Regions from separate parts of the Pseudoalteromonas sp. B62 genome, predicted to be linked through region 1. Evidence: predicted binding sites of a transcription regulator. Region 1 holds the regulator's gene; each other region holds the start of a gene.
The links. The regulator FliA, encoded in region 1, starts transcription of late flagellar genes. The targets are predictions, from matches to a motif close to CTAAAGNTNNNNNNNNNNNNGCCGATA.
Positions count from the first base shown of each region.

Region 2: P4S71_RS20250 (VC2046/SO_2500 family protein) is a predicted target of FliA. The motif match lies at 3,471-3,497, and genes of this name have one in related genera.
Region 3: P4S71_RS06070 (DUF3530 family protein) is a predicted target of FliA. The motif match lies at 1,039-1,065, and genes of this name have one in related genera.

Region 1 is NZ_JARLVB010000002.1:2,052,459-2,058,953, forward strand. Features, by position in the region: gene flhF (flagellar biosynthesis protein FlhF) at 1-795, shown strand, start outside; gene P4S71_RS13745 (MinD/ParA family ATP-binding protein) at 788-1,648, shown strand; gene P4S71_RS13750 (RNA polymerase sigma factor FliA) at 1,675-2,385, shown strand; gene cheY (chemotaxis response regulator CheY) at 2,426-2,809, shown strand; gene P4S71_RS13760 (protein phosphatase CheZ) at 2,827-3,594, shown strand; gene P4S71_RS13765 (chemotaxis protein CheA) at 3,610-5,796, shown strand; gene P4S71_RS13770 (protein-glutamate methylesterase/protein-glutamine glutaminase) at 5,858-6,495, shown strand, end outside.
Region 2 is NZ_JARLVB010000002.1:3,497,695-3,504,189, forward strand. Features, by position in the region: gene P4S71_RS20230 (tetratricopeptide repeat protein) at 34-498, shown strand; gene P4S71_RS20235 (SulA-like leucine-rich domain-containing protein) at 789-1,223, shown strand; gene P4S71_RS20240 (YchJ family protein) at 1,261-1,740, shown strand; gene P4S71_RS20245 (DUF6172 family protein) at 2,348-2,650, opposite strand; gene P4S71_RS20250 (VC2046/SO_2500 family protein) at 2,909-3,436, opposite strand; tRNA gene P4S71_RS20255 (tRNA-Tyr) at 3,549-3,633, shown strand; tRNA gene P4S71_RS20260 (tRNA-Tyr) at 3,683-3,767, shown strand; gene P4S71_RS20265 (M48 family metallopeptidase) at 3,811-4,509, opposite strand; gene P4S71_RS20270 (VOC family protein) at 5,020-5,475, opposite strand; partial or broken gene P4S71_RS20275 (HD domain-containing protein) at 5,492-6,222, opposite strand; gene P4S71_RS20280 (class I SAM-dependent methyltransferase) at 6,287-6,495, shown strand, end outside.
Region 3 is NZ_JARLVB010000002.1:358,333-364,827, forward strand. Features, by position in the region: gene P4S71_RS06060 (ribbon-helix-helix domain-containing protein) at 1-223, opposite strand, end outside; gene rluA (bifunctional tRNA pseudouridine(32) synthase/23S rRNA pseudouridine(746) synthase RluA) at 354-1,007, shown strand; gene P4S71_RS06070 (DUF3530 family protein) at 1,141-2,031, shown strand; gene djlA (co-chaperone DjlA) at 2,014-2,880, opposite strand; gene murU (N-acetylmuramate alpha-1-phosphate uridylyltransferase MurU) at 2,910-3,569, opposite strand; gene P4S71_RS06085 (aminoglycoside phosphotransferase family protein) at 3,566-4,567, opposite strand; gene lptD (LPS assembly protein LptD) at 4,680-6,495, shown strand, end outside.

The DNA.
Region 1 (6,495 bases):
GGAATCGATAAAGAAGTTGCAGAACAAATGGCGTGTTTTGTACCTGATGACGTATCTCGCCAACAAGGTTGGAAGGCTTTGTTAACAATGGTCGAAGACCAGATGCAAACTACGAATAATGAAATACTACGTCAAGGTGGTGTTTACGCATTGGTAGGCCCAACTGGTGTGGGGAAAACGACAACAGTTGCAAAGTTAGCTGCTTTAGGCGCACAGAAATACGGTGCAGATAAAGTGGCGCTAATAACCACCGATACATACAGAATTGGTGCTTATGAGCAACTTGCAACATACGGTCGAATTATCGGTTGTGGAGTAAAGCAGGTTAAAGATGCTAATGAATTAGCTGAAGTTTTATACCATTTACGAAATAAACGTCTAGTATTAATTGATACAGCAGGTATGAGTCAACGAGACTTACGTTTAACAGAGCAATTGAATACGCTTATGCGCAATCAACGTGTTGATATTCGTAGTTATTTAGTATTAAGTGCAACAGCGCAAATAAATGTCTTGCAAGAAACAGTACGACACTTCAAAAAAGTGCAGTTAAGTGGTTGTATTTTCACCAAGTTGGATGAATCTTTAAGTTTAGGTGAGATTATTAGTATTGCGATTCAAAATCGCCTTCCAATAGGGTATCTTACTAATGGTCAACGAGTTCCAGAAGACATTCGTGTTGCAAATGCAGAAAAACTAGTAAAAAAAGCTGAGCAATTGTATTTGAAAAGAATAAAAGCACAACATTCACGACACCAAGCAGTGGCGTCGAGCACAGTAGGGATGTATGATTAACACAGTATTAGATCAAGCAAGCGGCCTGCGCAAAATGAGTCAAAACAATAACAACGGCGTAAAAGTTATCGCTGTTACTGGTGGCAAGGGTGGTGTAGGTAAAACAAATGTTTCACTTAACACGGCAATAGCATTAGGCCAGCAAGGTAATCGAGTTTTAGTACTTGATGCCGACTTAGGTCTAGCGAACTGTGATGTGATGCTCGGATTACGGGTTGAACGTAATTTATCACATGTACTTTCTGGTGAGTGTGAACTCGATGAGATTTTAGTTGAAGGTCCTGCAGGAATTAAAATTGTACCAGCGACCTCTGGTTCTCAGAGTATGGTGGAATTATCACCGTCTGAACATGCAGGCCTTATACGCGCTTTTAGCGAATTAAATACCGAATTTGATATCTTAATTGTAGATACCGCTGCGGGTATTTCAGATATGGTACTGAGTTTTTCTCGTGCTGCTCAAGATGTAATGGTTGTAGTGTGCGACGAACCGACTTCAATCACAGATGCTTATGCACTTATTAAAGTGTTAAGTCGTGAGCATGGGGTGTATAAATTCAAAATTGTAGCTAATATGGTTCGTAGTATGCGTGAAGGTCATGAGTTATTTGCAAAACTTTCAAAAGTAACGGACCGATTTTTAGATGTGTCAATGGAGTTGGTTGCAACAATCCCTTATGACGAAAATATGCGTAAGGCAACTCGCCGTCAAAAAGTGATTGTAGAACTTTTTCCTAGTTCTCCTGCTTCAGTTGCCTTTAAAGCACTGGCGACAAGAGCAGTGAAATGGCCTATACCTAACCAACCTTCAGGACATTTAGAATTTTTTATTGAGAAGCTAGTTAACGGCTAATTATGACAACATTGGTAAATAGAGCTATGGGATATCAATCAACACAAAATTTAAATGTGATTGTTGAAAAACATGCATCGCTAGTCAAAAAAGTGGCATGCCATTTAATTGCTCGTTTGCCTCCAAGTGTCCAACTCGATGACCTAATTCAGTCGGGTATGATAGGCCTAATTGAAGCATCAAAAAACTTTGATGCAACCAAAGGCGCAAGTTTTGAAACGTTCGCGGGAATACGAATTCGCGGTGCCATGCTTGATGAAATGCGCCGTGGTGACTGGGCTCCTCGGTCGGTTCATAGAAAAAGCCGTCTTGTAGCCGAGACGATTGCTGGATTAGAAAGTAGCTTAAATCGTGAACCAACCGATATAGAAGTTGCTGAAAAACTTGAAATTTCGTTAAATGAGTACCATCATATTTTAAACGATGTAAACACAAGTAAAGTGTTAGGCATCGAAGACCTCGGGGTCGATGAAGATGTTATTACCACGGCGGGCCAAGATTTAACGCTAGACAAACCGTTTAATAACGTTAAAAATGAACGATTTAATGAATCATTATTAAATGCTATCAAGTCATTACCAGAGCGAGACGCAATGGTACTTTCTTTGTACTATAACGATGAAATGAATTTAAAAGAAATTGGACATATACTCGATGTAAGTGAATCGCGTGTAAGTCAGATACATGGTCAGGCGATGATTAAGCTAAAAGCAAAAATCAATGACTGGATAAACTAGTAGTAAGTAAATACAGGTTAAGACCTCACTGGAGGATGTTTTGGATAAAAACATGAAAATTCTTGTTGTTGATGATTTTTCGACAATGAGACGTATTATTAAAAATCTATTGCGCGACTTAGGCTTTACCAACGTCCAAGAAGCGGATGACGGCTCTACAGCCTTACCCATGTTACAAAATCAAGTTTTTGATTTTGTGGTAACAGATTGGAACATGCCAGGAATGCAAGGTATTGATCTTTTGAGAGCGATAAGGGCTGACGATAAATTAAAACACCTTCCTGTTTTAATGGTGACAGCTGAAGCTAAAAAAGAACAAATAATAGCAGCGGCTCAAGCTGGTGTTAATGGCTATATTGTAAAACCATTTACAGCTGGCACATTAAAAACTAAATTAGAAAAAGTGTTCGAACGCTTAGGTTAATAATAGGGGAAAGGCTTATGCCAGCACCTGCTGCGCCTCGGATAACGTTAGAACAAGCTCGTCAGCTCGTCACTTTTTTAGAAAATGGCGAACATGATAAAGCTGATCAACTAATTTTAGATACTGCATCTAAAGAGCAGTCAGAAATATTTGACGAAGTGGGAAAGTTGACGCGTCAACTACATGAAGCTTTAAAAGGCTTTGAGCTAGACACGCGCCTAACAGATCTCACTAAAGACGCTATACCTGATGCTAAAAAACGGCTTAATTATGTCATTGAGATGACAGAAAATGCTGCAAATAAAACCATGGATGCGGTTGAGGCGAGTTTACCGATAGCACAACAGTTAGCGGATGAAATATCCCATATCAAACCGACATGGGACCGTCTAATGAGTCGTGAAATTGAACTCGGTGAATTTAAAGTACTGTGCCACAGCATTGATAAATTCATGAGCAGTTCTCATCATAAAACTGATGAGTTACAAAGCTTCATGACTAACATATTAATGGCCCAAGATTATCAAGATTTGACAGGTCAAGTAATTCGCCGAATTATAGAACTTGTTAGGGAAGTTGAAGAAAGCTTACTTCATCTTTTAACTGCTTTTTCTGAACAAGATATCAGTAAAGCAGTCACCCAAAAACCACAAAAAATAGATGACCCAGTTGACCCAGAAACATTAGCAGGTCCTGAAGGGCCTATTATTGATAAAGAATCACGTAATGATGTTGTGTCTGATCAAGATGAAGTCGATGATCTTTTATCAAGTTTGGGCTTCTAAGAGGAGAGTAACTGCATGTTTGAAGTCGATGAAGATATTTTACAAGACTTTCTTGTAGAAGCAGGAGAAATCCTTGAGCTTTTATCTGAACAGTTAGTTGAACTGGAAAACAATCCAGAAGATACCGAGTTGCTAAATGCTATATTTAGAGGCTTTCATACCGTAAAAGGCGGTGCTGGATTCTTAGCTATGACTGAGCTTGTTGACGCATGTCACGGCGCAGAAAATGTATTCGACTTGTTAAGGCAGGGCGTTCGTTCTGTTAATTCTGAGCTAATGGATGTTATCTTACAAGCACTTGATACTATCAATGAAATGTTTGCGACGATTCAAAATCGTGATAAACCAGAACCTGCGGATCCTCAACTACTTGAAGTTTTACATAAGTTAGGTCTCCCCACAGAAGACGAGTTATCAGGTACTTCTCCTGAAGTTGTTGTAGAACAGCCTCAAGAAGCCGCTGAAGCACAAACTCCCAGTACTGATGGTGCGGACCCTTTTGCTTTTGATGAGCTGTTTAGTGGCCCAACTTCATCTGAAACTGACTCTCAAATTGATGAAATTACAGAGGATGAGTTTGAAAACCTACTTGATGAATTACATGGTACAAGCCAAGAATCGGCAGTAAAAGCCCCCACAAATAGTCATGATTTGAATGGTGATATTACAGACGATGAGTTTGATAATTTACTAGACGAGCTTCATGGTGTTGGCAGTTTCGGCTCTGTTGCAGCGCAAGAAAGTAATGTTACACCTGATGTACAAAAGCCATCGCCTTCGACTAACAATACAGATTCATCGAACGATGATATCAGTGATGATGAATTTGAATCACTGTTAGATGAACTTCATGGTAAGGGAACTGCACCTAAATCTTTAGAAAGCACTCCTGCGATTGCTGAAAAACCAGCCGCAAAACAAGCTGTTCCTAAGCCCAAAGCAGCCCCAGTACCAAAAGTTGAAGCATCAAAACCAGTACCTGCAAAACCTGCTGAAAAAACAGTTGCTGCAGCTCCAAAAAAGGCTACTGCACCAACTGCTGAAACGACAGTGCGTGTTGACACTAAACGCTTAGATCAAATTATGAATATGGTCGGTGAATTGGTACTTGTTCGTAACCGCTTAGTTAGCTTGGCTACGAATTCTGAAAGCGAAGCAATGGGTAAAGCTATATCTAACTTAGATGTTGTTACTGCTGATATTCAAGGTGCGGTTATGCAAACCCGCATGCAACCAATTAAAAAAGTGTTTGGCCGATTTCCTCGAGTTGTTCGTGATTTAGCACGCAGCTTAAATAAAGACATTAATCTATTATTAGTTGGTGAAGAGACTGATTTAGATAAAAATTTGGTTGAGGCATTAGCCGACCCTTTAGTGCATTTAGTGCGTAACTCTGTTGATCACGGTATTGAAATGCCAGATTTTCGTGAGGCTGCTGGAAAACCAAGAACAGGTACTGTTACGTTATCAGCATCTCAGCAAGGCGATCATATTTTACTTACCATTAAAGATGATGGTGCTGGTATGGATGCTGAGAAGCTGAAAAAAATAGCGATTAGTAAAGGTGTTCTTGATCACGACCAAGCAAGCCGGCTTTCTGATACTGAAGCATATAATTTAATTTTTGCACCTGGTTTTTCAACAAAAGAAGAGATTTCGGATATTTCAGGTCGTGGCGTTGGTATGGATGTAGTTAAAACCAAAATTACCCAACTTAATGGCTCAGTAAGTATTCAGTCAGAGTTAGGTGTTGGGACTACTTTAGAGATAAAAGTACCATTAACTCTCGCTATCTTGCCGACCTTAATGGTTGTTGTTGGAGAGCAAACATTTGCATTACCACTTGCGGGTGTTAGCGAAATATTCCACCTCGATTTAACTAAAACGAATGTTGTTGATAGTCAATTGACAATTATTGTGCGCAAAAAAGCAATTCCATTGTTTTATCTTGAGCATTGGCTAGTTAAAGGCGCTGACCGCTCTCAGCGTAAAGCACATGGTCATGTAGTTATTGTCCAAATTGGTACACAACAAGTAGGCTTTGTCGTAGATTCGTTAATAGGGCAAGAGGAAGTTGTAATAAAACCTCTTGATGCTTTATTACAAGGAACACCCGGTATGGCTGGTGCTACAATTACTTCCGATGGTGGTATTGCACTGATTTTAGATGTACCAAATATGTTAAAACATTACGCGGGCTGATAATAAATAAAGTAGGTGCACTGTAAAAGTGCCCTACACTTCAATTTAATAAGAGAGCTAAATGGCCGTTAAAGTTTTAGTTGTTGATGATTCTAGCTTTTTTCGCCGCAGAGTGAGCGAAATACTTGAGCAAGACAGCGATATAAAAGTAATAGGTTTTGCTGTGAATGGCAGAGAAGCTGTTGAAAAAACAGCTGAACTACGCCCTGACATGATTACAATGGATGTAGAAATGCCTGTGCTTGACGGTATTAGCGCAGTTAAAGAAATAATGTCGAGTAATCCGACACCAATTTTAATGTTTTCTTCACTAACTCGAGATGGTGCAACGGCAACGCTTGATGCATTAGATGCCGGAGCAATGGATTTTTTACCGAAAAAATTCGAAGATATTGCACGTAACAATGAAGATGCAATAAAGCTTTTACAAGCTAAAGTGAAAGAAATTGGTCGAAGAAGGGTTCCCCGTACATTCAAGCCCATAACACCAGCTAAACCGCAAAGTATGCCATTAGCGACTCCAAGTTCATTAACGAACACGGCAACGTTAAAGCAGCCAGATAGAAGCTTTCAACGTACGAATTCTAATGCCTCCGTTCATGCTAGTGGTAAAAAATATCAACTTGTTGCTATTGGTACATCGACTGGCGGACCCGTTGCATTACAAACAATATTAACTCAATTACCAGCAAATTTCCC
Region 2 (6,495 bases), 1.4 Mb from region 1:
CTATTGACTTAGTTACATAACGAATGAGTGAGCATGATAAAAACAACACCGACAGGCCAAGATTTAGAGCAGCAGTTAGACAATATACTGTCCTTTGTCACGCAACCTAGCGACACTAACTCAACGCCAACTAACGAAAATAGTCAGCAAAATACACTGAACAAAGCACTGTATTATTTAAAAAACAATCAAAATGCACTTGCTGCGAAGTGGATGCGTTTAGCTGCGATGTCTGGAGAACTTCGAGCACAATTTTACTTAGGACTATTTTTTGTAAAAGGCCAAGGTGTTCCGCAAAGTGTATTTCATGCAGTTGCATGGCTAAGCTTATCAAGTAGTCAAGGTCACGAGCCAGCAACTACTGCATTAACTGACTTGCGTAAACACATTGAAACTAAACGCTTTAAAGATGCCCAATGCTACGCTGCAAGTTTATATGAACAAATTCACCAATTGCAGTTTTCTCACCTAATACCAAATAACGCTAACGAAGAGTAAATTACACATACGAAACTATGCTGTAATTTACACATGAAATCATTATTTAAAGCTGCCATATCAACCTTCAACAGGTGTATACAGTATTCAACACAATAATGCACAGTTGGAAACAACAACATAAAGGTAAATTTAAATCATTAAATATTAATAACTTAAAAAAATGACAATTTAAAAAAAGTCTAAATCTTAAATTATCGTACAAAAAAATAGCAAAAAACACTTGCACACAAACACTGTATAAACTACTGTATGTGAATACTGTATAAAAACCCAGTGAGTGAAGCGATATGTTACAACCAATTACCGTACGAACAGTTAAAAGCTACCAACAAGACAATAAAAGCGATTGTGTTAATTTAATTGAAATTGAAGATGAAATTTCGGCAACATTTGAGCTATTAAAAGTATTACATCAATACAATAGCTTAAATGCTTGGACATTATTAATCGCACCCGATCACGTCCCTAGTAAAGCGCTACTTGATTCGTGCTCTATCGATACGAGTAAATTACTCGTTATTAGACAAAAACACTTAGTGAATCTAGAGTACGTATTAAATTCGGCTTTACACAACGGTAATTTTGCAGCTGTAATTACTTGGACTGATATAGTTAATAACCAGCTATTAACTAGCTTATCTCTGGATATGAGTAAAACAAATACAAAGTTATATTGCTTCACGAAAAACAAACAAACCACAGAGATATTACTAGCTCAATAATCTTGTTAAACTAACATTTTAGCTTTACACCAAAATTATGACCTCACTGAATAAAACATTATGTCTTTGTGGCAGCCAACAAAATTATGTTGACTGCTGCGAACCTTTTCATTTGGCAATACAGCATCCTCAAACACCAGAGCTACTTATGCGCTCTCGTTATAGTGCTTATGCACTCAAAAATGCTAAGTATATTTATCAAACATATACAACAGATAAACAGCCCGAAAACCCCGTTAAAGAAATTAAAGAATTTGCAGATGGTTGCCGCTTTATAAAACTGACAATTATAGATTCAGGCCACGATGATAGTCAGGGTTTTGTAGAATTTAAAGCGCACTACTTTTATGATAATTTATACTGTGAATTGCACGAACAATCAAAATTCATTAAAGAAAAAAATCAGTGGAAATATTCTGACGGCGTTATATTACCTGTTGCAGATATAAAAATTGGCAGGAACGATGATTGCCCATGTGGCAGTGCTAAAAAGTATAAAAAGTGCCACAGCCTATAAACCTCAACTTACCCAGGCATCAGGTATTTTGAAACACACTAATTAGTTAAATAATATGTACTCTAGTTTTGTACATATTATTTAACTTAATGTGGCGCATACGCACGAAAAGTTATTTATTTCCAAAAAACTCAGCGTCTCTAAATAAAATTTTTATACCAATCTGCTTATGTATGGGGTCTATTTAACGTTAAGAAAATTACGCTAGAACTAGGCAAAAGTTTTTGTATCTAGTTGTTCTAAATAAAAAATTTTTAACGACGTTATAGTGCAATTTAATTCGTTAAATTGATCAAAGATTTATGCAGGTTGGTATTATAGGGTTATGAGATAATTTATATTGTTCAAATACTTATACCAACTCTTTTAATTAAGTGATCTATTTTTAGATAACAGAGTCGTGTCGATAACAAGACAAAAAATCGTTATTTAATTGTCCTATATCAGAAATTTTTAACCCCGTTAGCGTCAGATTTAATCCCTCAAACTGATTAAGCATGATTGCGGATTGGTTGGTTAGTATTATTCAGATTGATATTAAAACCCACATAACAAAAATGGACCACTTGGGTCCATCTCTACTTTACGAGTACTTAAAATTTAAGAGTTACTCGTCGTCATCTAAATCAGCTTGTTGACGCTGTGCCGGCTTTGCTAAAATCTCTACGTAGAAAGACTTTAAATCTTGCTTTTCGATGTCGCTGATATGATTGCTAATCTCTGCAACGTGCACTACTTGAGCATCTTCAGCTGTATTACCAAACTTACAGTCAAATGCCCAGTAATCAGCATCTTCAGGTAGCGTTTTATTACGTTCTCTTTTCAAATATTTTTTCACTTCGTGCTTTGCAGCATCGACCATACGAGGGTATTTGATTTTCTCGTGATTCAGCGTGAATGTTTTCTTCATTACGTTCCTAATTACCTTGGTTTAATGATAACGGCATTTCATGTCATACCATTTGACATCATTATAGCAATTGCATTAAATTTTTGGATGGTTTTTTTAAACTAAATCAATTTTTAGGCAATTAACATTATAAATAGCTACAAAGCCTCTCTTTTTAGCCATCATTATTATAAAAATGACCATTTAAAGCTTGTTTTACTGGGCCTGACATAAGCTGATTTGAAATCGTAGATAGATAAATTATTTTGTAGGTCAATATTATGCTGTAGCTAAGTGAAGCGGTTGATGTAATGATTCATCATTAAGACCATCATAGAATGAAGCTACGTCCATTTGCGGATGCGATAGCTGAGTCTCTTTGTTCTTAATACGTCTGCGCACAGCTAGCTCACAATTATCAAGCACATTGAGTGGAATATGAGCTAAATCATTTCTTATTGAAAGTGGTTCAGGGTTTAAGCAGTGTCGTAACTTAATATCGCTCATACCTGCATGCTCTCCCACATTTGATAATAAAGCGGCGTTGTGTTGCCCAATCAACATATTAAATTCATCAGGTGCTAAAGGCTGCTTCGGACCCGAACCAAATTGCTTACGAAGTGTCTCTTCTTCAACAATAGGGTTTTCAATATCTGTTTTTGGAAAATGGAACTGACTAAAATCAAGCGCATCGTGGGATAACATTGCCAATAAAAGAGAAAACTCTCCTCGACGTTGTTCGTGTACACTTTTATTCAACCGTGTACTTAGTTGACTCTCTGTGATTAACAAATCGTCGATTTGCATAGACTTTAGCCGATTATTGTAGGTAATAGATATTTATCGGCTTTATTTCATTTTTCTTTAGCTTTTTTCTTTACTTAAATATAAGTTTTGCTATTATCAGCGCCGTTGCACTGGAGGGGTTCCCGAGCGGCCAAAGGGATCAGACTGTAAATCTGACGGCTCAGCCTTCGCTGGTTCGAATCCAGCTCCCTCCACCACTTTTCTTACCGCTAAGTTAAGTGGGGCCAAGTGTAACAAAATTAGTGTGGAGGGGTTCCCGAGCGGCCAAAGGGATCAGACTGTAAATCTGACGGCTCAGCCTTCGCTGGTTCGAATCCAGCTCCCTCCACCACTTTTCTTCTAAAATACCTTATATTTTAAACTTCAATAATTTTTTAAAATTCCCACTGTAAACTTTGTCCATTATTCTTTAACCAATCTGATGCTATCTTATGATCCGGATAAAACTTAGCTACACGTTGCCAAAATACACGACTGTGGTCTAAGTGACGTAAATGCGCCAACTCGTGGACTATGACGTAGTCTATAATTGATTTTTTGGCTCCAATCAAGAGTAAGTTAAACGTAAGCTCACGTTTACTATTACAACTCCCCCATTTACGTTTATAGATACGTATTCGTAAATCATTCGGTAAAGGTTCCTCCATTAGTTTACAAAAGTGGGCAAGACGCATATCAATATATAATCCTAATTTTTCAGTTAAATACGCCTCAAGTAATGTTTTATACTTCAATTTTTTATGGCTCACTCGAGAAGAACACAATACGCTTAATGTATTCTCATGCTCTATAACTTGAGAATGCAAAGCGTGTTCAAACGTTATGTCTATAAGATTTGAGAAAATTAGAATTTTATGTGTTTCGAGTGGATATTGCTTTGAGTCTGCAATATTAATCTGTTTATCAAGTTGGCTATTTACCCAATCTCGTTTCTCAACCAACCATAAATCCAACTGTTTTTTAGGAACATAATGAGGCGCATAAACGGTTATTGACCGTTGGTGCACTTTAATAGCAACAGTCTTACGTCGGGCACTTCGCTTTAATTGATACTCAAACAACAGTTCTACCACATTTAACCAACACGAAATTTCTAATATTTTATACCAATAGGCTTAAGTATGGGATCTAATTAATAATAAAAAACAGGTCTATAACTAAGTGAAAACTTTATATCTAACTGCTTCAAACGATAATAGAAGACCAAGCCTTGCTGACCTTACAATATTAAAGTTCATTTTATCTAAGAGCGATTTAATCGCTGCGTGAGGTGTGTCACCTAGTGGGGTCGGTAACTTTTCATGCGTTACCTTACTGACTTACATCCATGTGAAAAAAAGTAAAAACCTAGCAAAGCTTCTGCGTCCTGATCACGATTTTCACCTATATTTGTGCAGCGACAAAACGTAAATTACCTTTAGGTTGAATCCTAAAAACAGCGCATGTCTGGCACTTATGTTAACTGTACAAGCACAAATAATTGCTAAAAAATACAGTTTCACTTGAAACAAAAAAGCAGCGAATAAACCCCAATTAGATATTATTCAAAGTGATAGCAGTATGATAAAAACTTACACATAAATTCATATAATGGGAATTATAGGATTAACTACATTAGCTTTTTTAGATGAATGCGAACCTAAGTTAACCGATGGATAGTAAAGTTTTATATACGAGTAATCATGAGATGTGATCTCATGGCTATTACCACTGTCATCTTTAAAATACATTGAAAACGTTACACCATGATCAGCAAGAACCGCTTTTATATTTAAACTTTCAAGATGACTAAGCCACTGTATAAATTGCTCCCCTGTTGCCAAAAATGCAATTCCTTTACTGCGCCCCTCACCTTCAAAAAGTGCTAAACGAGTCGTTGAACTAGCATCCTCGAGCGTTAAAGGTCCTCGTTCGTCCTCATTCCAAAAAGCAAGTTCGGGTACTATACTAAAACCTAAAACGCGCTCATACCATTTAACTGCATTCGATAAATTTTCAACATTCAAATGGCAATGATCAATACCTGACAATTTAGGCATATTTTTATTATCCACGTTACTCACCAATTTCTGACTTTAATTGCTCTAAAAACTCATGCATGTAAACTGTACGCCTATTCGCTTCTGCTTTAGCTGATGGGGTATTCATGCTTTGAGCAATATGTAATAGTTTTATAAAAAAATGATCAAGTGTATATTTTTTATCATCAGCTTCTCGTTCAATACAAAAGGGTCTTCTGGGTTATACAATAACCGAGAAATTGAGCCGCCAACTTTCATACATCGACTCACTCCAATCGCACCTAGTGCATCCATTCTGTCAGCATCTTGTACTATTTGCGCCTCAACTGTTTTAATTTCTATATTTGCGCTAAAGCTATGAGCCGCAATAGCATGATGAATATCATCAAAAAGTGACTCGTCATAATCAATCGATTTTAAAAATTCCAGTGCCTTATCTGCTGCCATAGTAGAGGCTTTTGCACGATCAGGGTGGTTTTTAGCCACCGCCACACAGTCATGCATCCACGCTGCAGGTAATACAACTGACATATTAGCCTGCTCTGCATTACATAGTTTTATTGCAACGAGCACCACTCGCTCTATATGCGTAATATCGTGAGCCACATCGGCATGCACTAAAGAGGTTATAAATTCTCTGCATTGTGAATTAAGTATTTGTAAATCGGGGCTTAAAACGGCGTCAGGCACTTTCAGGTTCCAAAAGCTAATTAATAAGTGAATTATTAGTACTTTACCGTGCTTTATAGCCCTCTTGCAAAACATTCATTGTATGTTGCCCGCTGCTTGACTAAAATACAGCGCTTATTTATTACTACTGAGAAGCCTTATGTCATCTGCCGTTTACCTACAAGCTGGTCGCGATAAATCATTAAAAAGAAAACACCCTTGGTTATTTTCAAAAGCCATCAAAAAAATTAAAGGTAAACCTGGATTAGGCGACACAGTAACGATTCACGATAGCGAAGGTAAGTTTTTAGCAACTGCTGCTTATAGCCCTCATTCGCAAATTCGTGCACGTGTTTGGAGCTTTGACGA
Region 3 (6,495 bases), 1.7 Mb from region 1:
TCGTGCTTGATTTGAATTCTGCTAGCATTTCATCTGCAGATTGAGTGCTAAAGCCACTTTGCTCAGACTTTGCAAGCTTACTATTTATTACCTCAGCTCTTCGAGCACGCCTGATCAGGTCGTTTACCAGTTCACTTTTATTTGCGTAATCACCCACGTTTTCAACGTGATTACGCAGCCATAAATCATTTTGCTCAGTAAGCGAAATACTTTGTCTAGCCATAACATTAAACCTTGCTTGCAATAGTTGGTGTAATTTTACACCAGAACAAAAAACACGCAATAAATTTTTCCCTTGAGCCTTCAGCCTCGCTCCACTAAAATAGCGCCCTTAAAAATCATTAAGGCAGGCTGTGTTAGTTAACTATAATCCCCCAATGAGCCCGTATTTAACAATACTTTTCCAAGACGACGATTTGCTCATCGTTAATAAGCCAAGCGAGTTATTAACCGTCCCGGGTAAAGATCCTAAACATGCCGATTGTTTAATAAGCCGTGTTAATCGTGTTTTTCCAACAGCTAAAATAGTTCATCGTTTAGATATGGCAACATCGGGCATACTTTGCCTTGCTATGAATAAAGTAGCGCACAGGCATTTAAGTATGCAGTTTCAAGAACGCGAAACAGCTAAGCGTTATATTGCACGTGTATTTGGGCAGCTTGAGGTCGATACGGGAACCGTGGATCTGCCGCTTATTTGTGATTGGCCTAATCGCCCAAAACAAATGGTTGATCACGAAAATGGTAAGCCATCGCTTACGCACTTTAAAATACTTGAGCGCGAAGCCGATGCTACCCGTGTAGAGCTAACGCCAATAACTGGGCGCTCACATCAGTTACGTGTGCATATGCTAAGTTTAGGACATCCTATTTTAGGTGATAGGCTCTATGCCCATAAAGACGCACTTGCCGCAGCTCCTCGCTTACAATTACACGCACAAATGCTGAAGTTGAAGCACCCTACAACTGAGCAAGTACTTACATTTGAAGCCGAACCTGAGTTTTAATCATTGCATTAATGATTATTAAGCCATAGTGCTAAACTTTTACCGTAGTACGCCGATACCTAATTAGTATTCATTATTTGAGCTTCTTATGGTATCTGCGCAGTTTTTAAAAAGTATACTTAACGTATTACTAATGTGTACGCTATTTTTAAGCATACAGGTAACAGCTGCAGAGCATATTGCCCCTCCTACATTATCAAGTATTGAAAACAACGATATTGAACGCTTGCTTCCAAATGACGAAATAAAATCAATACTTGCAGGTGAAACCGAGTTTTTGAGTTTATACAGCGAATATATGAGCGCCGACTTTAGAGGTGTTGTATTACTTATACCCGACTGGCAATCAGTGCCAACAAACAATGCTGGCATGAGCTTTTTACGAAAAGAACTTAATAACTTAGGCTATACCACTTACGCAATGACGGTACCCGACATAGACTGGCAAGCCAGCAAAATACCAGACTCATCAACAGAAATGCCTGCAGAAACAACGACACCTGATGCAGCTACAAGCACAGAGCCTGCGACTGCAGATATGAAGAAAAATGCAGAACCTCATTATGTTAATGCTTTAGAAAAAGTGACTAATGAAGTACTCGACAATTATAAAATAAATCTGATTGCTCGCTTTAATGCGCTATACCAAACTGCAATGCAAGAGCCAGGTAACGTAGTGGTTATTGCACAAGGTACCAGTGCTGGCGTATTACTTGAGCACTATGCCGACTTTCCAGAACAGAGAGTAGATGCATTTATAAGTTTAAGCAGTTACTTACCTAATACTAAACGTAATAAAGATTTGAGCCAAACAACATCACTTGTTACGCCAGCTTTACTCGATATTTACTATGCTAATGACAGCAATGATATTTTAATGAGCCTTAAAAATCGCCAACGCTGGGTTAACCGAAATGCTAAATTTGATTATCGCCAACGCCAGCTATTTGGCCTGCGCGATCAACCGGATCAACACGCACGTCTAACAAAAGAAATAGACGGCTTTTTACGCCGCCTTTTTTAAATATTCATAAGCTGCTTGAATATCTTGGCTCTTTTTAACTGCAAGCTCCATCATGTGTTTTGGTAAACCTTGCGATACCAATTTATCTGGGTGATGTTGGGACATAAGTTTACGGTACGCTACTTTTATCTCACGCTCAGTCACACCATCATTAAGCCCTAATAACGCCAATGCCTGTGTACGATTCATATTATTATTGGGTGGGACATGATGACCCGAGCCTTCACGGTAGCTGCTACTTTGCCCTTGGCTTTGTTGCTGTTGATTAAAGCGCTGTTGTTGCTTTCTAAAGTTAAATTCTGCTTGATAGCGTTTTAATACGAATGCAAAATGCGTTTTCGAAATCCCTAACTGCTTACTTACCTCTGCTAACAATTGTTTTTCTTGTTCGGCTAACACCCCATCAGAGAATGCCATTTGAATTTGTATCTCTAAAAACAATTGCATCAAGTCGTTTCGCTTAGCAAAGCGTTCTTTAAAGTCGTGCACGGTTTCTTTAAGTGAGAAGTCGCCCTCTTTACCCGACTGAAAAGCCTGCTGTGCTTCGCGGCGCTCTTCGCCTTTTAAACCCATTTCATCCATAAACAAGTTGGCGGCTTTTATATGCACTTCGCTAACTCTGCCATTCGATTTAGCAATATGCCCCATTACGGCAAAACAGCTCGAAAAGAACAAAGCTTGGCGCTCGTTTACATCTGCATCGTTAAACAAGCTTGAAAAGCCACCCGCTTTATCAAAGTTACTTTTTAAGCTTTTATCAAATAAATGGCCAAGGTATAAACCTAAAATGGCACCAAAAATTTTGCCAAACATAAAACCAAAACAAAAACCGAGTATTTTTCCCCACATTTATAATGCTGCCTTTTTAAAAAATTTAGTTAATGCGCCGCAAGGCGTTTGTTTAAGTCATTTAAACGTTCGGGTGTACCTATATCATCCCACTGACCAATATAAAGCTCGGTAGAGATTACATGCTTACTTAGCTTTTCACGTAAAATAGGCCCTAAAGGACGCCTCCCTTGCGTTAACCCTTTGAAAAAATCAGCCTGGTACCGACTGATCCCTGAGAATGTATACTTTTGACTCTCTGGCGATAAATGACTTAATGCAAAATCACCATCTGGATTATGTAGTGGGTTTTGTATTAGCACAATATGCGCCTCACCCGCTTGCAAATGCAGCTGCATTAGCGCACTTACATCATAATCGGTATATACATCGCCATTAACTACAATGAAAGACTCTCCAAGCAGAGGTAGCGCCTGAATAATACCGCCAGCAGTTTCAAGACCACCTTCAACTTCTTGACTGTAAAGTATGTTTACCCCAAATTGACTGCCATCGTTAAAGTAATCTTTTATTTTATCACCTTGCCAAGCGAGGTTTATTACAATATCGGTAATTCCGGCAGCTTTGAGGTTATTTATATGATGCTCAATAAGTGGTTTTTCTGCTACTTTTAACATTGGTTTTGGCATATTCTGTGTTAGCGGCATCATCCTCTGTCCGCGTCCTGCGGCTAAAATCAACGCTTTCATGTGCGCTCCTTTGCTAACTTTTCAGTCACTTTTGGCACTATGGTATGTTTAGTCCAATCACTCAATGCTTTAAGCTCGGGATAATTAGCAGCCACTTCAATAATATAATCAAGTGTGGGTAAAATATTATCTAAATAACCTGTTTTCCCGTCGCGTAAATATAATCGACAAAATATACCAGCTGCTTTTAAGTGGCGCTGAATACCGGTTAAATCAAACCAATATTTAAACTCATCAAATGAGGTATTAACCATTAAATTTTGAGCAGTGAACTCGCTATAAGCAAAATCAAGCAAGCTTGTTAGCTCTTTTGCCGGAAGTTTAAAATAGCAATCTCGGAGCAGCGATACTAAATCGTAACAAAGCGGACCACGTACCGCATCTTGATAATCTATAATCGCCCACAGGCCATTACTATTCATAATATTTCGACTGTGATAATCACGGTGCACGGTTACTGTAGGCTGCACAAGCATAGCCTGAGTGAGTAACTCACAGCTTGTTTGCCACATAGCTTGATACGCTGCAGTTGGGGATTCATCTATAAAGTCGTTTACTAACCACTGACTAAATATATCGAGCTCAAGTTTTATAAAGTCTGTATTGTAAGCTTGCATAACAGCTGAGGGTGGTGTTTTTGCCCATTGAGCACTTAAACTTATTAAAGCTTTGTAATACTCAATACGATTTTCATCATCTAGCATGTCAGCCAAATGCTTACTGCCTAAATCACTTAGTATAAAAAAGCCTTGCTGCTCGTCGCTAGCAATTATTTTTGGAAGTAAAAAGCCTTGCTCGGTAAATACCTTATTAAGTGATATATAAGGCGCGTTATTTACTTTTTGGGGTTCTGAATCCATCACAATAAAATGCTCATTACTGCACGTTAAACGGTAATAGCGACGGAAACTAGCATCCCCTGTTATCGCACTTAACAAAGTAGGCTGCGTATTAAAGTGTGTGTTTATAAATTGTTGTAAATTATCAAAGCGTGTCATTTTATAAGATATCTATTTTTAACTAAGTTAATTAGGTCAATTACTGTATTTGCCATTATTTTCCTTTATTATGTGTAAATTATATTTAATCACAAAGCATTAAGGTCAATAAATGAGCAAAACCTGGGGCATATTGATGCTAAGCGTAGTTAGCGCACCATCGCTTGCCGAAACTGAACTGACGCACAACCTTTGTGGCATTTCAATGCAAACCAGAGCTTGGCAACCACTTCCAGGCCTTGAGCTTGGTACTGTTGATATTAAAGCTGATGATGTAGAGCTCCTCGGCACTCAAAGTGCTGAATTTACCGGCAATGTTGATATTAACACCGTTAATATGAGTTTGTCCGCACAAACTGCGTTGATAGATAAACAGCGTGGTTTATTAAATGCAACCGGACCAATTACTTATCGTGACACAATTAGCCAAATAAGCAGCAAAGGGCTAAACGCCGATTTAAGCAACTCAGAAATTAGCCTACTTGGTGCAGATTACAGTTTAACCGATCAACAAGGTAAAGGTGGTGCAGAAAAGCTGACCGTGAATGATTCTGGCTTAGTGCTCATGAATGCAAGCTTTACTGCTTGTCCTGGTCAAAACCCTGTATGGGAAATAGAAGCAGACGAAATTAATTTATCCCGCGAGGAAGGCTGGGGTGAAACTCACAATGCGATACTAAAAATTCTTGATACACCTGTTTTATATTTGCCTTATTTTACATTTGCACTCGATGAACGTCGTAAATCAGGATTACTAAAGCCTAATATTTCCAGCTCAGATCGCTATGGTATTGAAACAATTACACCTTATTACTGGAACATAGCGCCAAATTTTGATGCCACTATTACCCCGCGCTATATGTCTCGTAAAGGCTTGCAACTGCAAACAGAGTTTCGGTACTTAACTGAGCAACATGAAGGTTTGGTCGGTGTAGAGTACTTAAATAAAGACGATTCAGAGCCAACTCTTGATTCACGTTATATGTTTCATTGGCAACAAAGAAGTTATTTAGGTGAGAGCTGGCGAGCTAATGTAGATATTACCAACGTAAGTGATGACAATTACATTACTGATCTTGATTCTAACTATGCAAATAAAACCGATACCCAACTTTACCGAACTGGCGCACTAACACACTTAGGTGAGACATGGCGTACAGATATTAAAGTGCAAAACTTTGAAGTACTCGGTGATCACTTAGAATCATATACCGCTATACCTCAAATCAACTTTACTCAAACAGCCCCATGGCGTATTGATAATTTTGATTTTACAGTTTCTGGCGAAATCAGTCATTTTACTAACGACTCAGCCATTATAGATCAAGCAACGCGAGTGCATTTAGAGCCTAAAGCTAGCTTTGATTACAAACAACATGCATGGTCGTTTTTATCTGAAGTAAGTTTATTGCAAACAAATTATAAACAACATGGTGATTTAGATGGCACGCAATACAGCGAAAGCGTATCACGTACAATCCCTAAAGTTCGTTTATATTCTCAACTAAATTTTGAACGTAATACATCATCTTTTATTGAAGATGGTATTCAAACTTTGGAGCCTCAAGTTCAGTATTTATATACACCCAATAAAGACCAATCTGATATTGGGTTATTCGATACAACTAAGCTACAAGACGATTACTATGGCTTATTTAGAGACACTCGATTTTCGGGTGTTGACCGTATTGCCGCTGCAAACCAATTTACATTGGGTGCAACAACGCGTTTGTTTGATAAAAAACAAGAAGAAGTGTTTAACTTTAGCGCTGGACAAATATTTTATTTAAGTGACTCAGCTAAACCAACAGAGCAAGGTTTAAACTCAGACACTAATTATAATGCACTATTTGCAGCCCAAACCATGTTACATTGGCATCGACGTTGGTATCTTGCTGGAGGTATTCAATACGATACAGATGGTAAAC